3 regions of the Blautia sp. 210820-DFI.6.14 genome follow, and region 2 is predicted to be linked to each of the others. Evidence: riboswitches for the same ligand, from Rfam matches in the RefSeq annotation. Region 2 holds a riboswitch; each other region holds the start of a gene.
The links. Region 2 has a riboswitch for cobalamin ahead of LI112_RS11150 (hypothetical protein). Riboswitches for the same ligand answer to the same signal wherever they lie in the genome.
Positions count from the first base shown of each region.

Region 1: another riboswitch for cobalamin. It lies ahead of LI112_RS06220 (sirohydrochlorin cobaltochelatase); the one in region 2 lies ahead of LI112_RS11150 (hypothetical protein).
Region 3: another riboswitch for cobalamin. It lies ahead of LI112_RS00375 (cysteine-rich small domain-containing protein); the one in region 2 lies ahead of LI112_RS11150 (hypothetical protein).

Region 1 is NZ_JAJCKS010000005.1:81,136-84,421, reverse strand. It holds gene LI112_RS06225 (hypothetical protein) at 1-718, opposite strand, end outside; gene LI112_RS06220 (sirohydrochlorin cobaltochelatase) at 813-2,153, opposite strand; cobalamin riboswitch at 2,335-2,541, opposite strand; gene LI112_RS06215 (Na+/H+ antiporter NhaC family protein) at 2,588-3,286, opposite strand, start outside.
Region 2 is NZ_JAJCKS010000014.1:52,367-55,652, reverse strand. It holds gene LI112_RS11160 (SpaA isopeptide-forming pilin-related protein) at 1-51, shown strand, start outside; gene srtB (class B sortase) at 120-818, shown strand; adenosylcobalamin (AdoCbl) riboswitch at 1,117-1,244, shown strand; gene LI112_RS11150 (hypothetical protein) at 1,462-2,001, shown strand; gene LI112_RS11145 (leucine-rich repeat protein) at 2,031-3,286, shown strand, end outside.
Region 3 is NZ_JAJCKS010000001.1:82,968-86,253, reverse strand. It holds gene nudC (NAD(+) diphosphatase) at 1-647, opposite strand, end outside; cobalamin riboswitch at 1,025-1,219, shown strand; gene LI112_RS00375 (cysteine-rich small domain-containing protein) at 1,550-1,849, shown strand; gene LI112_RS00370 (phosphatase) at 2,474-3,187, opposite strand.

The sequences.
Region 1 (3,286 bases), on a different contig from region 2:
TCCATTCTACAGAAGCGGTCACTTTGCCATCCTTAACTGTAAATCCAGTCGGACTGGTAACGCTTGCTTTACCAGAACCACCTTCCATTTTTACTTCTGCTGTATAGTCTCCGTCTTCCAGTTTCAGATCTTCAGCAGTTACTTTTTTTGCATCAGTTTCTTTTGTATCAGAAGCTTCAGCATCGGCTTCTTTCTGAGGATTTGTTACTTTTACTTTATGATCGTACCATTTGTTCTTCTTTCCGATCAGAGCAACGTCAAATTCTTCGTCAATGGCAGGAACCGGAATGTCAAATCCATAAACTTCTTCGGTATATCCATCACTATAGGTTACTTCATCTGTTGTCGGCTCAAGAATCTCAGCTCCGTCTTTCTGGGCATCATCTGCCTTTCCAACAAAAAGGTTTACAATCTTCTTTGAATTCAGGCTTACATGAATCGTCATTTTACCGTCTTTGACTGTCAGTGTTCCCTTACCGTCATTTGCTTCATTTACATGAAACATGGAGCTGTCGGTATCAAATTCTGCACTGTAAGTACCGTCTTCAAGAACTTCTACTTTTGAAGTATCTTCTTTTTTCTCAGATTCATCCTTTGCTTCATCTGTTTTGGAATCCTCTGTCTTCTCTGTTGTTTCCGCAAAAACAACCGGACTGTAAGCACTGATCATAAGTGCTCCGCTTAATACGCATGCCATCATTGCCACTGAACGTTTCATAATATAAATCCTCCTGATTTTACAGGAAATGCCCGGAAGACAATCAAGCCTTCCGGGCAGTCCCGTTTATTGCATAAATTATTTACACATTACATTATTCTGCTGCAGAATCGTCTGTAACTTCTTCTGCACCATCTGTTGTGTCATCTGCTGCTTCTGCAGTATCATCTGTTGTTTCTTCAGCTGTATCAGCTGTTCCAAGAGAATCAATTGCTGCTTTTGTATGCTCTACGTAAAGATCCTCTACAGCTTCAATTCTTCCAAGACCTGCGATCTGGCAGTCAACGCTGTCAAATGCACCAGATGCATTGAACTGAGATTTCCAGGAATCGTCATCATCACCAGCCATATCGTTGTTTGCATGGTCACCAGCAACAACCATCAGCGGACGAAGAACAACTTTCTTGAATCCTGCGTCTTTAACTTTTGCAATAACAGCCTGGCATTCTGTATCTTCTGGCTTACCTTCTACAGTTCCAATGAAAGCGTTTGTAAATCCAAGATTATCCATCTGTGACTGCATCTGATCATATGTTACATTTGCTGTATGGGAAGTACCATGTCCCATGAATACAAATGCTGTGCCATCTTCTGCAGCTGCTTCCATGCTGTCATATCCAGCTTCTTTGCAAGCTTCATCTGTGATAGCCTGCGCAACCGCTTTCTTGTCATCGTTGATTACTGTAGCATCTTCACCAACTTCACCAAGCATTGGCTCTGCGATCGCAACAGATTCAAATTTATCTTTGTATCCATCAATTGCTTCTGTCATTTCATCATATTCAGCACCATGCATCAGATGTGTAGGCTGAACAACAAGATTTTTAACGCCATTATCAACTGCACGGTCAAGTGCCTGCTGCATATTGTCAATCACTTCATCATCTCTTGCTTCTACATGGTTGATGATGATCTGTGCTGTAAATGCACGTCTTACAGACCAATCCGGATATGCTTCCTGCAGTTTGTCTTCGATTCCTTTGATATCCTCAGCACGGCTGTCGTTGAAGGATGTACCAAAGCTTACAACAAGAAGTTCATTCTCACCGATTTCATCCTGGTTACGAGGATCATCTTTGGATGCATCACCAGTGTCACGTCCGAAGTAATCCGGATCAGCTTCTTCGCCTTCAACCAGTTCCTTCTGAGCGTCTGTCAGTTTATCCCATGCTTCTTTGGCAGCTTTGCAGTCTTCATCTGTTGTATCAGTTCTTTCCTGAACATAGATCTTGTCGATCAGTGCTGCTACTTCATCTGCTGCTTTCTGATCATCATCGGAAGCTTCTTCTGTATCAGCGGTTTCTGCATCATCTGCTGTTTCTTCTGTTGCTGTCTCAGCAGTGTCATCAGAAGCGTAGATGCTTGCAGATCCCATCATTGTGACTGTTGCTACAGTCATTGCAATTGCCAGTGCTTTTACAGTTTTGTTTTTCATGTTTTTTTCCTCCTGTACCTGTTTTCTCATGAAAATTAAAATGAATAACAAAGTACGGCAGCAAGCCTGGTCAAAAAATATTTTTCGGAGAAATACTATATTTCCCAACAAAAAAACTCCTGCACCGGGCTAGAGTTTCTGGATTATGGTACAACCAATTACTCGTGATCCGGAATTTAAAATCCCCGTACCAATAGCAGGCAGGTTTCCTGACTTACAGATCAATACACCCGAATCGTCTTCCCAGTTTCCCAGTGACTGTGCATACACACATGATTCTGCATTCCCTGTATACAGTGACGAGATCGTACAGGACTTACACCTGTTTCCCTTTTAACTGAAGGCTATTTGATTATCTAACATCAGCACCTGTTATTTTTATTATTCAATTTCTTACAGAATACCACTATTTTGGTCAATTTACAATAGGGCAGTTATTTTTTTAACACTAAATCGCACAACGGAAGCAGATACAAAAACACTGCAAATAAGACGCTGTATCCCGGTGCACCTGCTGCTGTAAGCGGAACAGCACACGCGATCGACCACGGCACCAAAGGTGCTATGAGTACTGCACTGTCCTCCAGATTATTGGCAAAACGCAGCTTATCCGGTTCTGTTCTGCTGCAGAGCTGATCTGTAAGCATGATTGCCAATGTCTGATTACATGCCATAACGCTTGTCAGGATTGATGTGACAAGCACTGCAAAATATGGTTTTGTCCTGTCGGCAAGCAAACAGACCATTTTCTGAAATCCATTCAGGATTCCTGTTGCCTGAAAAATTCCTGAATAAGATGAAGAAATGCATACGATTGCTCCAACCTTCAACATCGAAGTGATACCACCTCCATTCAGCATTGCCGCTACCGTCACATCTGTAGAATGGAAACCATTCAGAAGAAGTTCAGGAAGTTCCGTAAATGCCATATTCTGAAGGCCAATACAGACAGGAATTGCAGTAACTATACTTGCGATCATTGCGATCTTCACCCCTGCCTGCATAACAGACAACAGCAGAATCACCGCTGCAGGCAGCAATGCAATCCAGCTGAGCCGGAACTCACTGCCAAAAGCATGTCCAAGATCCGGCATCTCTGTTTTTCCATGAAGCTGTATGCTGACAGTCAGATA
Region 2 (3,286 bases):
GCCTGCGGCATTGGCGGCGTGATCTGGTATAAGAAGAAAAAAGGAAATTAAGGAATACGGTTCAGGGCTGCTCGATTTACCGGCAGCCCTTTTTCCAGGAAGAATAATCGGAGGTTTGTATGAGACACATAAAAGAAATCATGATCGTGGCAGTCTGCCTGATGGTACTCAGCTTTTGCGTATGTACTGGTTTTGGCATTTACTTTATGTACCGGGAAGGTGTGCAGGAATATGAAGACCTGCGTACATACGTCAAGGAAACAGATGAGGATGACCCCACAGAAGGAACAGACGGAAGCGATGGGAAACAGACCGTGGTTGATTTTAAGGCATTAAAAAAGATCAATCCGGATATCGTTGCATGGATCCGGATCCCGGATACCAGCATTGATTACCCGGTAGTCCAGGGAAACGATGACTCCTATTACCTGACACATACTTTTAAGAAGACAGAACATGTGGCAGGGGCCATTTTCCTGGATTCCGATAACAATGCCGATTTTTCCGATGACAAGAACATCATTTATGGTCACAATATGAAAGATGGAAGCATGTTCCGTGGACTCCGGAATTTTCTTGACGATGAATTTTTAAAAGAGCACCAGATCCTCTATCTTTATCTTCCGGATGAAGGTGTGTGGATTTTTGTGATCGTAAAATGCGAGTATACACCGGCAGATGGAGATGCTTTCTTACTTGGAACGCAGGAGGAAGTTCCAACGCTTCTGCTTTCTACCTGTGGAACAGATGCCTCCAAACGTCTGGTCATATGGTGTGAAAAACAGGAGGAAAAAGCAGAACAGATTTTTGAAGGGTAAAGCAATTTGAATTTCAGGTCTTTCTAAGACAGAACACTGTCCTGGAAAGGCCTTTTTTTGTTGCAAAAAATGGCATAAAATGGTATTTTTAACGGAATATGACCGCAGAAAAAGAAAAAGATGTTAGTTTGTGCTATCTTTAGAATAGAGTAAAAATGTCGATTTTTCTCGAAACTTGTCTGTAAAAATAAATGACGTTTTGTATTATTTCAAGACAAAATGATTGACAAAATATGGAAAAAAAGTTATTCTATAAGAAAGGTAATATTGTAGGAATTTTATATATGAGTGGTTCGTCAAAGACTCATATATAGGAAGTTCGGTGAGAATCCGACACAGGAACGCTACTGTGATGAGCAAAAGCTACAAGTCAGGTCTATTTCTATAATGTTGTGCATAAGCCCTCGGTTTCAGGGTGGCACGGGTATTTTGTGACTGGGTCGTGCCATGCGTAGGGTACGGCTTATTTTTTTGCAAGAAAAACTGCACGTTACCATCACATCCCAGAACACCAGGATATTCCAAATACGGGAGAGGAGGAGAAAGGCAGGTCCAGACTCGTGATCTGTACGGGACAGAAACCGCTGTCCTAAGGAGAAACTACGAAAAATGAGCATCTGAAAAGAAAAGGAGAGAAAAAGGTATGAGCAAAAAATTCAAAAGATTATCAGCAGTCATTTTAGCAGTTGTTATGATGCTTGGTTCAACAGTAATGGCTTCTGCAGCGACAATGCATGTTTACATCAGAGAATGGGAGCAGGGAACAAGTAGCAACACTTATTTAGGAACTCCGAAACCGATTCCTGGAATCACTAATCCGGTAGTCACTGTAACAGGTGTGGATTCAAATGGAACTTATAAAGATGCACTTTTGTTAGCACAATCTAAAGGACTGTTGGAAACTTCTTGGAACACAAAATATCCAGAATATTTAACGGCATTTGCTGTCGAGGGATATGCTAGAGCTAATGGTGGAGAAAATAAAAACCCACAGTATGATAGTGCAGGAAACATGATTCATGCTACATGGGAAGGCACTTCTTGGATGTGGTATCCGGGTAATGATGTTACATTGAAAAATACTTCTTCCTATCCAGAGACCACTTTAGGTGGAACAAAAGTACCGTCAACAAATGAGTTTTCTATCGTATTAAGTTACGATACTACACGTTTTGATTGGTAATTGTAGATCTTGGAGGAATAAAATCTGTAATGAAAAAAAAATATTTAGTATATTGTTTGTCTTTGTCTATGGTTTTAAGTGTGCCAACTCCTATTTTGGCAGCAGAACAAATAGATATTATTGAAGATACCAATGCTGATTTTGAAAACAGTGATGAATCTGAAAATTTAATAGTTACATCTGATGGTGAAAATTTTGAAATTGTAGATGAATCAGCAGAGCTTGATCTACCTATGGAGAATACTGAGAACTTAAACAGTACGGAAGATGATTCTATAGAACTGTTTGATGACGGTAATAATATTTCGGAATTCGTTGGAAACGAATCGGAAACGAATGACTGGATACAATCCGAACAAGTAGAGGGGTTATCTTTTAAATATGATGTGAATAATCAAACATTATATTTAAAAAGTGAAAAACCTGTGGTATTGCCAGATTATAAGCAATCAGGATGGACCAGTGAGTGGCGCAATAAATATGGATCACAGCTTAATGATGTAAAAACAATAGAGATTCAAGGGGAAATCACTCAAATTGGTGAATTCAATTTTAATAATGGCCGTGCGGGTGCATATGATAATTTGGAAACGGTAAAATTATCTCCTAGTGTCACAAAAATAGCTGCTTCCGCATTTGGAGAAGTTGCGACATTAAAAAATATTAATTTAAATAATGTTAAGGAGATTGGTACTGCTGCCTTTTGGAAAACTGGAGTGGAAAATATTACATTGGATGATGCGGGAACTATAATAGCAGACAATGCTTTTTCAGAATGTACATCATTAACTTCAGTAACTGTAAAAGGTATTAAATCATTAGGCATGAATGCATTCGATGGTTGCACATCATTAATCACATTTAATTGTGAAGGCAATATTGAAAACATTCCGATGAAATGTTTTCAAAAGACAGCAATAAAGGCTTTTGACTTTAAAAATGTATCTAGTGTTGGAAGAAATGCATTTAATAAGTCAAATCTGAAATCAGCTTGTTATACTGGAACAAAAGAACAATGGGATTCTATGATTCCGGCTGCAAATTGGTCAGGATCGACAATTCCAGCGGGAACTATTGTTCATTGCAAAGCAGATGCTATAGAATCAAAAGATGCAACTTGCACAGAAAACGGCTGGAAAGAAGTTGGTGTCTGCGAAGTATGCGGAGAACACTATTCTTATCCGACAGAGGAAAATGCGATTCCTGCTACTGGTCATACATGGTCCGAGGATTATGTGGTAGATAAAGCAGCAACCTGCACAGAAGCTGGTGAAAAGAGCAAACA
Region 3 (3,286 bases), on a different contig from region 2:
TTATAATAACGGAGATTTTTCACTTTCAGACCGACTTCTTCCATGACCTCGCGATGAACGGTTTCTTCAATTGTTTCACCAATTTCCGCGAAACCGGCGATCAGGGCATATTGCTTAAAGCTTCTGCCCTCATATTTGGAGCAGATGATCTTATCTCCGTTAGTAATACCGACGATCACAGCCGGCATAAGTACCGGATATTCCTGACGGCCACAGGAAGGGCAGTACATCATACGTTCTTTTGTATCGTGTTTCATTGGGAACCCGCAGCATCCGCAGAAACGGCGGTTTCTGTACCAGAACCAGAGCTGATATCCGGTAATCGAAGCAAAAGCAAGATACTGTGGCTGTACATAACGAAGCTCTCTGTTTTCGTGGAATTCATAGCCTGGCAGCAGGGAAGTATCCAGTCCCGGAATCAGATAAAAACGTTCGTCATCTATCGAGAAAAGATAGATATAATTTTTGTACAGGTCGCTTACGTTTCCTTCCAGTTCGCGGAAACGGGGAAGCGTTATAGAATTGTCTGTATCATTTTTATGAAAGAAACTCTTTCCGTTTTCATAAGCGAGCACAAAACTGCTGCCATCCGGAGCAACCGGTCTGTATTCATTGTGATAAGTATGTGGTGCAATATCCTGTATCATAAGGAACCTCCTGAAAAATAGAGTGCAATTTATTGTCTGGCGATGAGCTGTATTATCGAAAAGTTGTATTTACTGCTTTATCAGACTGTATTCAGTATAGGTGAGGTGTTGGGAAAATGCAAGGGAGGAGTTTATATCAGATGTGAGATGACTCCCACCTCTGTAGGTGGCGAGCAACAAATCAGTATCAGTGGTGGGAGTCAATCCCACATCTGATATAGCCTCCGGCAGGATTGCAGAGGCATTCTTGAAACAGATGAAGTTACTGCGTGTTGGAAAGAAATGCGGTATGTAAATAAAATGATAAAAATTTGACAAAATGTTATGTGGGTTATTGACAGCATACTGACATCGTGCTATTATGATGTCAGTATAATTCCATATTGAACATATGAAGTGCTGACTGTAATCCGCGTAGCAGTCAGAAGAGGGAATCAGGTGAGAATCCTGAGCGATCCGGTCACTGTAACAGAGGAGCGACTTTTCGATATCCCATTGTACGATAGTATGAGAAGGGGAAAAGAAGTGATGATCCTGAAGTCAGGAAACCTGCTTTGTATGGCGAGGTTAAACTTCCGTGTAAAGTGTAACAACCAACTTAGGGTATCCGCAACCCAAAGTGTTGTCTGCTTGTTGGAAGCAGGCATTTTTTTATGGAATTCGCCTGTTCGTATGAATTATACCTATATGTATCGTGGTGGCCGCCACATACATACGACCCCTTAAAGGGTATGATTAAATGGCAGGCGATACTACTCCGGATGCATTCGTTCCCTCCGCATATTTGAACGGATTCATTGTCTACCCCGGAGCAGTATCGCAAATCCTCTGAAATATGTTTTGAAGATGACCAGTTCGGCAGTGCCGTGACTGGATTTTTTTATATAACGAGGTGAAAGTAAATGGAAAAACCATATTGGGAAGGGAAACACTATGCTTTTTTCAGCAATAAGGAATGTGAATATTTTCCGTGTCATGCAGGCGCAGATCCGGAGAACTTCAACTGTCTGTTCTGCTACTGCCCGCTGTATGCACTGGGCGATAAATGTGGCGGGAATTTTCGAATGACAGAAACAGGAATAAAAGACTGCACGAACTGCCAGTTGCCACATAAAGCCCAAAATTACGGATACGTAACCGGGAAATACAGCGAGCTGGCGGAACTGATGAAGAAGATACGAGAAGAAAAAGACGGGTTATGATATAGACATACATCCGATATTCTGGAACACGCTTCATTTTCGGGCTGCTCCCGTGCGCTTATTAGCGATTGCTCCGCATAACTCGCTGGCGCTCAGACAGATGCTCCACAACCGCCACTAGCACAGTCGCAGTCTCGAAAGCCTTGCTGGGTTCCTGAATATCGGATGCATGCTTTATCAGTTCAAAGCTTTTTATAGGACGATTTTCTTGCGACAGTTCCGCTTCCCCACAACCGGGAAGGCCTCTCGGGGCAGCGGCCGAAGGCCGTGAACCTCCGCCGGGGTGTGGTGGCGCCACAAAGATGATACGGAAAATGAGAGAAGAGGAATTAATAGTATACATATATTTAAAAATTTATAATAATGTAGAAAACATCTTACTTTAACTTTATATTTCTATATACAGAAAAAAGAAACAGCTATCCATGCCAAGCTGACTCAGCAAATTTTCGTTAATTTTGCTCATGCTAGCGATGGCTGCGTTGCATTGTCTGAGCACCGTAAGGTGCGAGTTTGCAAAAGCAGTCATCAATAAGCGCATGAGAAAAATTAGAAAATGCAGCGTGTCAGACTGGTGGGATAGCTGTTTCTTTTTTCGTTATAATATATTATAATATATAGTTCCTACCTCTCACTCAGTATCATCTTCAACCGAGGAATATCATTATTCAATATCATTTTTTCGGGAAACATCATCTCATGCACAAACTCCGCCGCACACGTAAAATCCCCGATATGCTCCACTCCATGGCTGTCACTCGACAGCACGATCGGAATTTCATACTTCATACAATACTTCAGGATCTCCCGATTATTCGCCCGTGTATCCCCACGATACCCATACGGTGCGAGTGAAGCTTCATTGATCTCAAAAATAACACCATTCTCCTTAGCACCGACTGCCAGAGTCTCATAATCGACAGGAAATGCCGGATTGTCACAATGTCCCAGAACCTTTACACACGGATGCGTCATGGCATTCAGATAAGCACTTGTATTTTCCTTCACGCTTCCGCTCTTATAATTCTGCGCATGCATACTCGCAATCGCATAATCCAGTTCTCCAAGCAATTCGTCATTCAGATCCAGATGCCCGTCAATATCCAGAATATTCAGTTCCACTCCAAAAAGCAGTTCGATTCCAAATCTCTTCTTAGGAGCATAAGTCAGACTCCTGAAATAAGAAGAAGTACCTGCAGCAAGAGTGCCTGGACCATGATCCGTGATTCCGAGCAGTTTTAACCCTTTTTTTGAGGCAGCTTTTGCCATATCAGAAATTGTGCAGATGGTTCCGTGGCCACTTGCGATGGAATGTGTATGTATGTCAGAAAGATACATGATGATCCCTCCTTAAACTCAAAAAATCAGCGTCTGTCAGCAATGATTGCGGCAGCAGATCGTTCTGTATCTCCAGTATGGCAGTCTGTTTTGCAAAAG